DNA from 3 places in the Dactylosporangium sp. NPDC051087 genome. Region 1 is predicted to be linked to each of the others. Evidence: riboswitches for the same ligand, from Rfam matches in the RefSeq annotation. Region 1 holds a riboswitch; each other region holds the start of a gene.
The links. A riboswitch is a leader RNA that binds a small molecule or an ion and turns the genes downstream of it on or off. The one in region 1 is predicted to bind cobalamin.

Region 1 (4,482 bases):
AGCACCAGCAGCCCGAACGCCGCCAGCCACTCCAGCGCCGTCGCGTCGGTGGACCGGAAGCCGATCGCCACGCCGACCGCGCCGACCAGGACCACGCTCGCCACCGACTGCAGGACGCTGCCGATGACGTGCCCGACGAGCACCGATCCGCGGTGGATCGCCATGGTACGGAAGCGGGCGATGATGCCCTCGGTCATGTCGTTCGAGACGGAGACCGCGGTGCCGATCACGGTGCTGCCGATGGTCATCAGCAGCAGGCCCGGGACGAGGTACGCGATGTATTTCGACCGGTCCGGCGCGCCGCCGCCGATGCCGGCACTCAACGTGTCGCCGAAGATGTACACGAACAGCAGCAGCAACATGATCGGGGTGAGCAGCAGGTTCAGCGTCAGCGACGGGTAGCGGCGCGCGTGGAGCAGGTTGCGGCGCAGCATCGTGGACGAGTCACGGACGGTCAGGGCGAGCGAGCTCATCGGACAACCTCCATCGGCGTGGTGCTCTTGCGGTCGGCACTTGCGGTCGGGTCGGCGCTTCCGGTCAGGGCGAAGAACACGTCGTCGAGGTCCGGCGTGTGTACGGTCAGCTCGTCGGCCTCGACGCGGACCGAGTCGAGCCGGTCGAGGATCGAGCGCAGGTCCCGCTGGCTGCCGTCGCCGGGGATCTGCAGCGCGAGGGACTCGTCGTCGCGGGCGGCGTCCGGCAGCGCGAGGCCCGCCGCCTTGTAGGCCACCGGGTCGGTGAAGCGCAGCCGCACGTGCCCGCCGGGGACCAGCCGCTTCAGTTGGTCCGCCGTGCCCTCCGCCACGATCTTCCCGTCGTTGAGCACGGCGATCCGGTCGGCGAGCTGGTCGGCCTCCTCCAGGTACTGCGTGGTCAGGAAGACCGTGGCACCGTCGTCGACGAGCTCGCGGATGATCTGCCACATGTTGTGCCGGCTGCGCGGGTCGAGGCCGGTCGTGGGCTCGTCCAGGAAGATCACCCGCGGGTGCCCGACCAGGGTCATCGCCAGGTCGAGCCGCCGCTTCATGCCGCCGGAGTACGTGGAGGCGGGCTTCTTCGCCGCGTCGGTGAGGGCGAAGCGCTCCAGCAGCCCGGCGGCGGCGCGCCGCCCGTCGCGCTTGGACAGGTGGTGCAGGTCGCCCATGAGCAGCATGTTCTCCTCGCCCGTGATCAGGCCGTCGACGGCGGAGAACTGCCCGGTGACGCCGATCGCGGCGCGGACGGCCTGCGGGTCGCGGGCCAGGTCGTGACCGTCGACGTGGATGGCGCCGGAGCCCGGGCCGGGCGAGATGAGCGTGGACAGGATCTTCACGGCGGTGGTCTTGCCGGCGCCGTTCGGGCCGAGCAGGGAGAAGATCGTCCCCGCGGGCACGGCCAGGTCGACGCCGTCGAGCACGACCTTGTCCCCGTACGACTTGCGCAGCCCGGTCGCCGCGATGGCCAGGTTCGTCATGGTGCTGTCCCTTCAGTTGCTGCGGGCGACGATGTCGCCGTGCGCGGTCGTGGCGTGGATGGTGAGCTCGGCGGCGCCGTCGCCGTTCTTCAGCGCGTTGTGGATGCGGCCGTGGCCGGTGCCGGCGTCCAGCGAGGCGGAGACGCCGGTGGCGGCGCCGACGGTCACGTCGCCGGCCTGGGTGCGCAGCACGAGGTTGCCGCGCACCGCCTCGGCGACGGTGATGTCGCCCTTGGCGGTGCTGATCTCCGACGAGCCGTTGACCCGGCCGACGACGACGTCGGCGGCGAGGACGGTGAGGTGGACGCTGTCGGCCTCGTCGACCTTGACCGCGCCGTGCGCCCCGTCGAAGGCGACGTCGCCGAAGCGGCCGACGGCCCGGAACTCGGCGCTGGCCGCCTTCACGGTCAGCTGGGAGCCGGCGGGCAGCTGCACGGTCACGTCGACGGAGCCCGAACTGCCGAGCAGCTGGTGCCGCACCCCGGCGTCGGCCGCGATCCGCAGGACGCCGCCGGCGTATTCGACCGTGGTCTGCTCCGCCACCTTCACGTCGCGGCTCTTCGCGGCGTCGGCCGGCCGGACCTGGACGGTCGTGTCGGCCCGGTCACCGGCGATGAACTGGACGCGGCCCGCGGGGATGTCGAGCACCGCGGAGATCGGGTCGGGGGTCTCGAAGGTCTGCATCGTGCTCTCCTCTGTCCGTTCGGCTTGGTGAGAGCACTGTCGCGAGCGCCACTGACAGCGGGCTGACAGCGCGCAGACACGCCGTCCCGCCCGTGTCAGTGAGCTGTTGGCATCGCCACAGCACGGCCGCCGGGATTGACGGCACCGCATCGCCGGGGACAGACTGTCGGTCACAACTACATAGCCGTGTGTTGATGGGGGAAGTCCGGTTGAAGTCCGGCGCTGGCCCGCAACGGTAGGCGGTGAGCGATGTCTGCTCGCCGCGAGCCCGAATACCTGTCCGACACGCGTCGTCTCTTGCACCTCCCTACCCGTCGTGGCCCACGGGTCGGAGCCACCGGGCATGCCCGGTTTCTCTCGACTGCCAGGGCCGGAGAGGCACCGCCCGATGGCAGTCCCCCGGCACCGCGCCCGCACCCTCCTCACGAGGGTGCTCGCCGCGCTCGCCCTGTCCAGCGTCCTGACCGTCACGGCCGTCGCACCGGCCGCCCTGCCGGTCACAGCTGCACCACCCACCGTCAACCGGTCCGACGCCGCCGCCGGGTGGCTGGCCCACCGGCTCGTCGACGGCGAACGCTTCGAGGTCGTCTTCGACGGCGTCGCCTACCCCGACCAGGGCCTCACCATCGACGCGATCCTCGCGTCCGCCGCCGCGAAGGTCGCCGGCGCGAACGCCGCCAAGGCGACGGCGTGGCTGGCCCGGCCGGAGATCCTCACCGGCTACATCGGGGACGGCACCGAGGCGTACGCGGGCGCGACCGCCAAGCTCGCCCTCGCCGCGCAGGTCCGCGGCGCCGACCCGGCCGCGTTCGGCGGCGTCGACCTGATCGCCCGGCTGCGCGGGCTGCAGGCGCCATCGGGCCGCTTCACCGACCGGTCGGCCTTCGGCGACTACAGCAACCAGCTCACCCAGGCGTTCTCGCTGCTCGCCCTGGACCGCACCCCGGCCGGGGCGCCCACGTCCGGCGGCACGTACCTCGCCGGCACCCGCTGCGCCGACGGCGGCTACCCGCTCTACTACGACCAGCCGGCGTGCATCAGCGACGTCGACGCGACCGCGTTCGCCGTGCAGGCGCTGCTCGCCGTCGGCCGTCCCGCCGACGCGGCGCCGGCGGTCGCGTGGCTGGTCTCGGCGCAGGCCGCCGACGGTTCGTTCGCCGACTCCGCCGGCACGGCGAACGCCAACAGCACCGGTCTGGCGGCACAGGCCCTGGCCGTCGCGGGACGGCCGGTCGCCTGGCTGAAGGCCCGCGGCTTCCTGCTCAGCCTGCAGGTCCGCTGCGGCGCGGACCGGGGCGCCATCGCCTACGCCGCCGGCGGGTTCGACCCGGCGACCGCGGTCCGGTCGACCGCGCAGGCGGTGCCCGGCCTGACCGGCTCGGGCCTGGCGACGCTCACCGCACGCGGATCCCGCGCCGCCGCACCGATCCTGGTGTGCCCGTGAACACGACGCCCGGCATGCCCGTGAACACCAGGCGCCACACACCCGCGCACACCGCCGCACGCGTTCCCCTGAACACCGGACCCCGCATGCCCCTGAACACCGGCGTGCCCCTGACCACCCGACCCGGCACACCCGTGCACACCGTCCACAGTGGAGGAATCATGCGCCGGTTGCCGGCCGCTCTGTTCGCCGCGCTCGCCGTCACCGCGACGTTCGTCCTCGCCGATCCGGCACCGCGGGCGGCGCACGCGGCCGCCTGCGCGCCCGGCGCCGGGGTGAGCGTCGTGGTCGACTTCGGCCCGCTCGGCGGCGGGGTCGTGGTCGGCTGCAAGCTCGGCGACCCGCCGACCGGGCTGGCCGCGCTGACCGGCGCCGGGTTCACCGTCACCGGCACGCAGCGCTGGGGCCTGGCGTTCGTGTGCAGGATCAACGGCCAGCCGACCGCGGCGTCCGACCCGTGCGTCAACACCCCGCCCACGTCGGCGTACTGGTCGTACTGGCACGCCACGCCCGGCGGCGCATGGACGTACAGCAGCGCCGGCGCCTCCTCGTTCAACCCGGCGATCGGCACCGTCGAGGGCTGGCGCTTCGGCTCCGGTCAGGCACCGTCGATCACCGCCCCCTGAGCCATCCGGCACCGGAGGCGGTGCCCCGCGGCACCGCCTCCGTCGGCTTCGAGCCTCCGTCAGCTCTGAGCCTCCGCCAGCTTTGAGCCTCCGCCAGCTTTGAGCCTCCGCCAGCTTTGAAAGGCCCCTCATGCGCCCGCACCGCAGCGCCGCCGCCGCTCTCGCCGCCACCGTCCTCGGCGGCGTGATCGCGGCCACCGCCGTCGCCGCCCCGAGCCCCGCGCAGCAGACCGCCGGCCGGGACGCCGCCACGTGGCTCACCACCCAGTTCGAGG
Region 2 (4,482 bases), on a different contig from region 1:
ACCTGCCCCGTCCCGGCGGCCGCCAGGAAGGAGAAGGGCACCGGGGTCGCCCGCGCGGGGACGTCCGGGTCACCGCCGTCCCCGCGCAGCACGGACCCGACGGCACCGAGCACCTCACCGGCCCCGTCACCGGCTTCGTCCTGCAGGCCGAGGACCAGCCGACCGTCTACGTCAGCGGCGACAACGCCTCGCTGCGGGTCGTCGCCGCGATCGCGGAGCGGTTCCCGGTCATCGACGTGGCCGTCCTCTTCGGCGGCAGGGCCCGCACCGCGCTGCTCGGCGACGCTGACCTGACCCTCGGCGCCGCCGGCATGCTCGAGGCGGCCCGGCTCCTCGGCGCCACGACCGTGCTGCCCGTGCACGTCGACAGCTGGGCCCACTTCACCGAGGGCATCGAGGACGTCCGCGCCGTGTTCGGCGCCGCGGGTAGCGCGCACCTGCTGGGGTAACCGGCAGGGGTGCTCATCGCCCACGTCAGCGACCTCCACATCGGGTCGCAGCCGCCGGACCGGTTCGACCGCGTCATCTCGTACCTCGGCGGCCTCCGCGGACCGCTGGACGCCGTGCTCGTCACGGGCGACATCGCCGAGCACGGCGCCGAGGCGGAATACGCGGCGTTCGACCGGCTCCGGCGGCTCGGCGTGCCGGTCCTCGCGCTGCCCGGCAACCACGACGACCCCGCCGCGTTCCGGGTCGACCGCGCCGAGACGGTCGCGGGGGTGCTGTTCGCGCTGTGCGACTCGTCCGTGCCCGGGCGCGCCGAGGGCCGGCTCGGCGACGACACCCTCGAATGGCTCGACGACACGCTCGCGGCGACGGCCGGCACGCCCGCGTTCGTGTGCTGCCACCACCCGCCGGTGCCGGTCGGCAAGCCCTCCGCCGACCGGGTCCGCCAGCTCGGCGCCGGCCGGCTCGCCGGGATCATCGGCCGGCACCCCGGCGTCCTCGCCGTGCTGTGCGGTCACGTCCACAGCGCCGCCGTGAGCACGTTCGCCGGCGTGCCCGTCATCACCGCGCCCGGCGTCGAGTCCACGATGCTGCTGCCGTGGGAGCCCGGGGACCGGCCCGAGCCACCGCCGGCGCTCGCGTTCCACCTCGTCGAGGACGGCCGGCTCACCACCCACTTCCGGACCGTGACGCCGTAAGCTCGCAGGTGGCATGAACTGATGCGAGGTGCCCCGGAAGGGGAGAATCGGGAAGCCGGTGTGAATCCGGCACGGGCCCGCCGCGGTGATCGGGGAGCTGCCGTCCAGGCGCATCCTCGCGGTGCGCGGTCACTGGCCCGAGGGCTGGGAAGGCGGACGGTGCAGGCGTTGATCCGAGAGTCCGAAGACCGGCCTCGCGATCACCGGCCGTCCACCTGGGCGGCCTGAGCAGCGGGAGCCTGCCCTCATGAGCACCGACCTGTACGACGTCGTCCACCGCCGCCGCGACGTGCGCGGCCAGTTCACCGGCGCGCCGATCCCCGGCGACGTCCTCGACCGCGTGCTGAGCGCCGCCCACGCCGCGCCGAGCGTCGGGCTGTCGCAGCCGTGGGACTTCGTCCTCGTCCGCGACCCCGGCGTGCGGGCCGCGTTCCACGAGCACGTCCGGGCCGAGCGGGACACGTTCGCCGCGACCCTCGACGGGCCGGCGGCCGCGACCTTCGCCCGGATCAAGATCGACGGGGTGCTGGAGTCGACGCTGTCGGTGGTCGTCACGTACGACCCCTGCCGCGGCGGGCCCGCGGTGCTCGGACGGCACGCGATCGCCGATGCCGGGCTCTACTCCGTCTGCCTCGCCATCCAGAACCTGTGGCTGGCCGCGACCGCCGAGGAGCTCGGGGTCGGCTGGGTGTCGTTCTACCGCGAGCCGTTCGTGCGGGACCTGCTCGGCATCCCCGACGGGATCCGGCCCGTCGCGTGGCTGTGCCTCGGGCCGGTGACGCACCTGGAGGCGGTGCCCGACCTCGAACGGCACGGCTGGCGGCGCCGGGTCTCCCTCGCGGAGGCGCTGCACCACGACCGCTGGTAGCCGGCGAGCACCGGGCCGGCGCGCTCCGACCGCACACTGGAGAACCGCGCACTGGAGAACCGCGCACTGGAGAGCCGCGCACTGGAGACCGGCGGGCCCACCTGTCGATTTCGGCGCCGCGCCGATCGTCGTCAAGGTAAAAGGACCCCGAGCGAACAGGACGGACCATGGCGAAGTACCTCATCCTCATCTACGGCGACGAGCAGCGCTGGGACGCCGAGACCGAGCAGGAGCGGCACGAGAAGGGCGAGGGCCACCGGGCGTTCGCCGGCACCGCGACCGTGCTCGCCGGGCACGAGCTGGAGTCGTCCTCGACGGCGACCACGCTGCGCGGCGGCCCGATGATCACCGACGGGCCGTTCCTGGAGGCGAAGGAGGCCCTCGGCGGCTTCTACGTCATCGACGCCGCCGACCTGGACGCCGCGATCGCCGTCGCCTCCCTGCTGCCCGAGCTGTCCTCGGGCCACGGCGGCGTCGAGATCCGCCCGATCGTGGACCACGACCGGCCGGAGCACGGGTGACCGCCGGACCACCGGTGGGCATCGCCGAGGTGCACCGTCGCGAGTGGGCCAGGGTGCTCGCCGCGACGGTGCGCGTCACCCGCGACCTCGACCTCGCCGAGGAGTGCGTCCAGGACGCGTTCGCGCGGGCGCTGCACACCTGGCCGGCCACCGGCGTTCCGGACCGGCCCGGCGCGTGGCTCACCACCGTCGCCCGCAACCGGGCGCTCGACGTGCTGCGCCGCGAGTCCGCGCTGCGCCGGGCGCTGCCGCTGCTGGTCACCGAGGACGTGACGCCAGGGCCGGGGGAGGACGACGACCGGCTCCGGCTCATCTTCACCTGCTGCCACCCGGCGCTCTCCCGGGAGGCGCAGGTCGCGTTGACGCTGCGCCTGGTGTGCGGCCTGACGACGGCCGAGGTGGCGCGGGCGTTCCTCGTGCCGGAGCCGACGATGGCGGCCCGCGTCACCCGCGCGAAACGGAAGATCAGCGCGGCCCGCATCCCGTTCCGGGTGCCGTCGCCGGACGACCTGCCGGAGCGCGTCGGTGCCGTCCTCGACGTCATCCACCTCGTCTTCACCACCGGTCACGCCGCGCCGGTCGGCGACACGCTGGTCCGGCAGGACCTGGTCGACGCCGCGATCGCGCTGGCCCGGGTACTGCGGCTGCTCGTCCCGCACGACGCCTCGGCCACGGCCCTGCTGGCGCTGATGCTGCTCGTCGACGCCCGCAGGGAGTCCCGCGCCGCCGGCGGCCGGCTGGTCCTGCTGTCCGAGCAGGACCGCACCCGCTGGGACACCCGGCAGATCCGCGAGGGCACCGACCTGCTGACCGCCGCGCTGCGCCGGCACCCGCCGACCCGCTACGCCGTGGAGGCCGCGCTCGCCGCCGTCCACGCCGAGGCGCCCTCGTGGGAGGCGACCGACTGGCCGCAGATCGTCGCGCTGTACGACGTCCTCCTGCGCCTCTGGCCGTCGCCGGTCGTCTCGCTGAACCGCGCGGTCGCCGTCGGCCTGCGCGACGGGCCGGCGGCGGGCCTGGACGCGCTGGCACCGCTGCTCGGGGTGCCGGAGCTCGCCACGTACGCCTACCTCAGCGCCGTGCGGGCCGACTTCCTGCGGCGGCTGGGCCGGTTCCCGGAGGCCGCCGACGCGTACACCGAGGCCCTGGCGCTCACCGGCAACGACGTGGAGCGCGCGTTCCTGGAGTCCCGTCTCGCCGAGGTGCGCTGAACGGGTTCACCCGCGGGACCACCCTGCGGGGCGCCCGTCGCGGGGTATGTGTGCTGCTCACCCCGCCGACCGGCCGTGAGGAGCACACCATGCCTGTCCGCGACCCGATCCCCCCGCCCGCCGGCCGTCACGCGACCGGGAGGTCGGTGCCGGTCGCCGGCCCCGGTGGCCCGCCGGTCCCACCCGCCCCAGGCGGAACACCGCAGCGGACCGAACGGGCCGAGCGGACTGAGCGGGCCGAGCGGACTGAGCGGACCCAGCCCGGGAGCGGGCCGGAGCGCGTCAGCGGGCGATGAGGTCGTTGGCCGAGCGGAGGACCGGCGCGGTGCGCCAGGCCGGGTCGTCGGCCGGGGGCAGCGCGCCGCCCGTGACGCGCAAGGTCACCGATTCGCCGGGCAGCAGGGTGACGAGCTGCTCGTCGACCGTCGCGGCCGGGTCGAGGCGGTCCGCGAACAGGGCCAGGTCGCGCACGAACGTCCGCGCGGTGACCGAGACCTCGGCGCCGTCCGCGGTGGGGCGGACCACGACGTCCGCCGCCGCGGCCGGGTAGGCGAGGTCGGCGTCCTCGGCGAAGCACCACACCGCGCGGTCCGGGCCGGCGTCGGCGACGATGAGCTCGGCGGCGGCGTCGCCGGCCGTGGTCAGGTCCGCCGGCAGCGGCAGGGTGACCGCGCCGCCGGCGGGGACGTCGACGGTCAGGGTGCTCTTCGCGTGCAGGTCGCCGGTGAAGCTGATCC
Region 3 (4,482 bases), on a different contig from region 1:
CGTCTCGACAAGCCGGTCCAGGAGTATTTCCTGGTCGACGGGAAGTTCGAGCCCAGGTCGTACAACACCGGCTTCCCGGCGATCGTGCCGGTGTCGCACTGGCCTGAGCAGGGGCTCTACACGGTCGCCTACCAGTCGGTCGCCTCCGACGGCGAGGCGGTCAAGGGGCAGCTGCGGTTCACCTACAGCGGGGCGGTGACGCCGGCCCCGGCGGGCTGGACCGCACCGACCGCCGGCCCGCCCGAGGCGCTGACCCGCGCCCTCGCCAACAAGGAGGGCGCCCCGGCGGTGCCCGAGCAGACGCAGGCCCCCGTCCCCGGTGCGCCGCCCGCGGCGCAGCCGGCGGTGCCGCAGACGCCGTTCGTGCTCACCGACTGGCTGATCCCCGGCCTGCTCATCGCGGGTGTCGGCGCCATGGTGTGGCTCGCCGCGAGGCGGGCCCCGGTGCAGCCGGAGAAGAAGCGCCGCAAAGCCGCCCTCCGGTAACCGGAGCAGAAGCGCCGCGAGGCCGCCCTCCGGTAGGAGGACGGCCGTCGCGGTCGTGCGTCACCTGGTGGGGGCAGGGCTGGCTCCGCAGGTCTTCTGGATCTGCTCGGTGAGCCGGCCGGCGAAGTCCTTGTCGCTGATGATCCGCTTCTGGTACTGCTCGATCTGCGCGTCCGTCAGCCCGCTGTAGATGGGCTTGCTGGCGTACGCGTCGGCCATGGCGCCCGGGTCGGTGTAGACCCTCGACTGGACCGCGCACAGGTGTGCGGCCGTCGTGTCCACGTAGATCGTGTCCATCCGTTCGGGTGTCAACGGTTCGCTGACGGCCGGGCTGGCCGCCGCCGTGGTCGTCGGCCCGGACGGGGCGGAGATCTTGGCCGGGGTGTTCGCCGACTCGTCACCGCAGCCGGCGGTCAGACCGCCCGTGACGGCAAGGACGGCGAGCGTGAGCAGCGCTCTGGAGCGGATCATGACGAGGCCCTTTCCTTGCGCGAGGAGGAGGTGGCTATGCGACGACGAGCGTCAGCGGGTTGGTGTCGACGGTGGTGCCGTAGTTGAGCTTCACGGTGAGCGTGTAGGTGCCGGCGGCGACGTTCGTGGCGTCGAACTTCACCGACGCGTAGTCGTCGGCGCCGACGGGCAGGCCGGCCGCGTCGTTGAGCTGCGTGTAGGTCCGGTCGGCGGGGTAGCTGACGCCCAGCCCGGCGGGGCCGCCGGAGACGGTGATCTTCAGGTCGTCGACGCCGCCGCGGCGGGCCTGGAACACCAGCTGGCTCCACACCGGGGTCTTCTTCGGCACGGTCACCGTGCTGGTCTTCTGGACGACGCCGTCGCCGCTGACCAGGACGATCGGCAGGGTCGCGGTGGAGCTGCCGGTGCGGGCGGTGCCGACGCAGGTCGTCGCGCCGGCGGTCTTCTCGGTGTACGTGTAGTTCAGCGTGATCGGCGTGAGCGAGACCAGCGTGTTCGAGGTGACGGTGATGTTGAACGCCGCGTAGTCGACGCTGCCGGCCGAGAGCGAGTCGCCCTTCGACAGCGACGAGTAGGTCTTCGTGTTCGTGGGGTAGTTGACGGAGACGCCGGGCCCCGAGGCGGTGACCTTGACGTTGCAGATGTCGGCCGCCGCGCCCCACAGGGTGCTCACCCAGCCCGTCTGACCCAGCACCATCGGCGCGAGCAGCGGGATGGTCAGCCCGAGGCCGGGGGTCGCGGCGCTGGCCGGCGCGGCGGCGGGCAGGATGGCGGCCGCACCGGCGGCGCAGGCGAGAGCGATGGAGGCTGAACGGCGCATCGGAGAGGTCCTTCTCTGTCGGGACTTGGTGACGTCTGCCTGATCGGCGGCTCGGGGAGCGTGTTGAGCTAGCCGGTGAGCGCTATCCAGGTGTCGTACTGGTGCACCGCGATTCCCTCGAACGCGGCGTAGCGCTGCGCCGCACGGTCGACGTCGCTGAGCGTGGCCCGCATGGCGCTGTCGGTGCCGCCGTGGAAGGTGCAGTAGGCGCAGTCGCCGAGCGCCTGCGTCTCCGCGCCGAGCCGGGCCGGTTTCGCCGCCTCCCCGGCGCGGCGCAGCAGGTCGTCGGCGACGCCGAGCATGGAGTTGCCGCCGGTGGCGGTGTTGCGGTAGCTCATCACCGTGACGCCGTCGACCCGGGCGAGCACGGCGTCGGCCAGGTTCTCCCCGCCGACCTGCACGGTGGGCAGCCAGAACGGCACGTCCAGCTCGAGGGGCGGCCCGACCTGCGCCAGCTCGTCGAGCAGCCGCAGCAGCTGCGGCACGAGCACCGCCTGCTCCTGCTGCCACGTGGGCAGCAGGTAGGGCTCGACGTCGACGTGCAGCCCCCGGAACAGTCCGGTCGCGGCGGCGGCGCGGGCCCACGCGAGCGCGGTCGCGTGGTCCGTCGTCCAGTCCGGCTCGCCGCCGAGCGCGTCGAGCGTGATCCCGGCGTCGTCGCACAGCGCGCGGAGCCGGGTCAGCTCCGTGACGTCGGCGCGCGGGTCGTAGTACGCGAAGATCGTCGACACCGAGTGGGCGTTCGCCCAGGCCACGACGGTCTCCGGCGGCGCCCGGTCCCACAGCCACATGGCCCTGGTGCCGGGCGGGGCGACGCTGGTCTCCGGTGCGAGCGGCGGCAGCGTCCGGTGTACCGACGCCACCAGCAGACCAAGGGCCAGGACGACACCCAGGACGGGCCCCAGGACGGTGTCCGCGACGCCGCGCACGCGTGCCAGGACGCGGCGCGGGTCCGCCGGCGCCCGGTGCGCTGAGCCCGCCCACACGTCATCTGTTCGGCCGGTCGTGCCCGGCCCGAAGGATTTGGGTCACGTTGACGTCACTGGGAGCCGTGGGACACGATGAACCCCGAGCGGCCACAGGGAGGAACCCAGTGCGAGTCTGGGACGGTCCCGCCACTGTGACCGGGGAGCCTCCGTCCAGCACACGGGCCACGGCGGCGACCCGGGAAGTCAGACACTCCAGCCGCTCGTGCTTGTTGACCCAGCGGGCGCGGACCCGCTCGATAAGGATGTGCCCGTGACGTCGCCGTATCCGTTCTCGGCCGTGGTCGGCCTGCCAGACCTGCGCCTCGCCCTGCTGCTCACGGCCGTGTCCCCGGCGATCGGCGGGGTCCTCGTCCGGGGCGAGAAGGGCACCGCCAAGTCGACCGTCGTGCGGGGGCTGGCCACGCTGCTTCCCGAGGTCGACGTCGTCGCCGGCTGCCGCTTCGCCTGCGACCCCGCCGCCCCCGACCGGTCCTGCCCGGACGGCCCGCACTCCCTGGACGCGCCCGCCGCCCGGCGCCGGTCCGCGCTGGTCGAGCTGCCCGTCGGCGCCACCGAGGACCGGGTCGTCGGCACCCTCGACCTGCAGCGCGCCCTCGGCGACGGGGTCAAGGCCTATGAGCCGGGCCTGCTCGCCGCCGCGCACCGCGGTGTCCTCTACGTCGACGAGGTCAACCTCCTGCCCGACCACCTCGTCGACCTGCTCCTCGACGCGGCCGCGATGGGCCGCGCCCACGTCGAGCGCGACGGCGTCTCCGTCAAGCACGCCGCCCGCTTCCTCCTCGTCGGCACCATGAACCCGGAGGAGGGCGAGCCACGCCCGCAGCTCGTCGACCGGTTCGGCCTGGTCGTCGGCGTCGCCGCGCCCGCCACGGCGGCGCCCAGGGCCGAGGTCGTGCGGCGGCGGCTGGCGTACGAACTGGACCCCGACACCTTCGCGGCGCGCTACACGGAGGAGGACGCGGCCCTCGCCGCCCGGATCGCCGAGGCGCGGCGGGCGCTGCCGGCGGTGACGCTGCCCGACCGGCAGCTGGACCGGATCGCGCGGATCTGCCTGGCGTACCGGGTGGACGGCCTGCGCGCCGACATCGTCGTGGCCCGCACCGCGGTGGCCCTGGCCGCCTGGCACGGCCGGACGGTCGTGACGAAGGACGACCTGCGCGACGCGGCGAGGCTCGCCCTCCCGCACCGCCGCCGCCGCGACCCGCTCGACCCGCCGGGCGCCGACCAGGAACGCCTCGAGGAGATCCTCGACCAGGAGCTCAACGGCCCCGACGACGATCCCGACGAGGATCCCGACGCCGGTGGCCCGCCCCCGCGGGATCCACCCCCTGGGCCGGACGACCCGTCGCCCGATATTTCCGACACTCCGGATCTGTCCGCCGGAGAAGGCGACGGCCGGCCTCCGTCCCAACCCTCCGGGGGCGCCGACCGGCCTCCGTCCCGCCCCTCTTCAGGCACCTCCACCTCGCCCGACATTTCGGATACGTCTGGATCGGACGACACCGCCGCGCCGGAACAGGGCGACACCGGGTCGTCCGGGCAGCCGGCCACGCAGCCCGCAGGGGAGCTGGCGTTCGCGCAGGCGCCGTACAAGACCCGGCTGCTGAAGATCGGCGGCCGCGCCAACCGGCAGCAGGGCGCCCACGCCGGCCGCCGCTCGCCCGCCCACGGCCGGCACGGCAGGGTCGTGCGGTCCCGGCAGCCCAGCGGCGGCAA

Region 2: linked by a shared signal. The riboswitch ahead of bluB (5,6-dimethylbenzimidazole synthase) and the one ahead of ACZ6TV_RS36950 (prenyltransferase/squalene oxidase repeat-containing protein) in region 1 are both predicted to bind cobalamin.
Region 3: linked by a shared signal. The riboswitch ahead of ACZ6TV_RS41640 (VWA domain-containing protein) and the one ahead of ACZ6TV_RS36950 (prenyltransferase/squalene oxidase repeat-containing protein) in region 1 are both predicted to bind cobalamin.

The regions. Positions count from the first base shown of each region.
Region 1 is NZ_JBVJIJ010000022.1:147,746-152,227, reverse strand. It holds gene ACZ6TV_RS36965 (ABC transporter permease) at 1-473, opposite strand, end outside; gene ACZ6TV_RS36960 (ATP-binding cassette domain-containing protein) at 470-1,453, opposite strand; gene ACZ6TV_RS36955 (DUF4097 family beta strand repeat-containing protein) at 1,466-2,137, opposite strand; cobalamin riboswitch at 2,288-2,436, shown strand; gene ACZ6TV_RS36950 (prenyltransferase/squalene oxidase repeat-containing protein) at 2,526-3,581, shown strand; gene ACZ6TV_RS36945 (hypothetical protein) at 3,743-4,207, shown strand; gene ACZ6TV_RS36940 (prenyltransferase/squalene oxidase repeat-containing protein) at 4,338-4,482, shown strand, end outside.
Region 2 is NZ_JBVJIJ010000020.1:26,971-31,452, reverse strand. It holds gene ACZ6TV_RS33845 (MBL fold metallo-hydrolase) at 1-449, shown strand, start outside; gene ACZ6TV_RS33840 (metallophosphoesterase family protein) at 459-1,145, shown strand; cobalamin riboswitch at 1,155-1,356, shown strand; gene bluB (5,6-dimethylbenzimidazole synthase) at 1,393-2,013, shown strand; gene ACZ6TV_RS33830 (YciI family protein) at 2,181-2,534, shown strand; gene ACZ6TV_RS33825 (RNA polymerase sigma factor) at 2,588-3,745, shown strand; gene ACZ6TV_RS33820 (glycoside hydrolase family 2 protein) at 4,028-4,482, opposite strand, start outside.
Region 3 is NZ_JBVJIJ010000028.1:18,919-23,400, reverse strand. It holds gene ACZ6TV_RS41660 (copper resistance CopC family protein) at 1-486, shown strand, start outside; gene ACZ6TV_RS41655 (hypothetical protein) at 547-957, opposite strand; gene ACZ6TV_RS41650 (hypothetical protein) at 992-1,777, opposite strand; gene ACZ6TV_RS41645 (hypothetical protein) at 1,846-2,706, opposite strand; cobalamin riboswitch at 2,834-2,981, shown strand; gene ACZ6TV_RS41640 (VWA domain-containing protein) at 3,017-4,482, shown strand, end outside.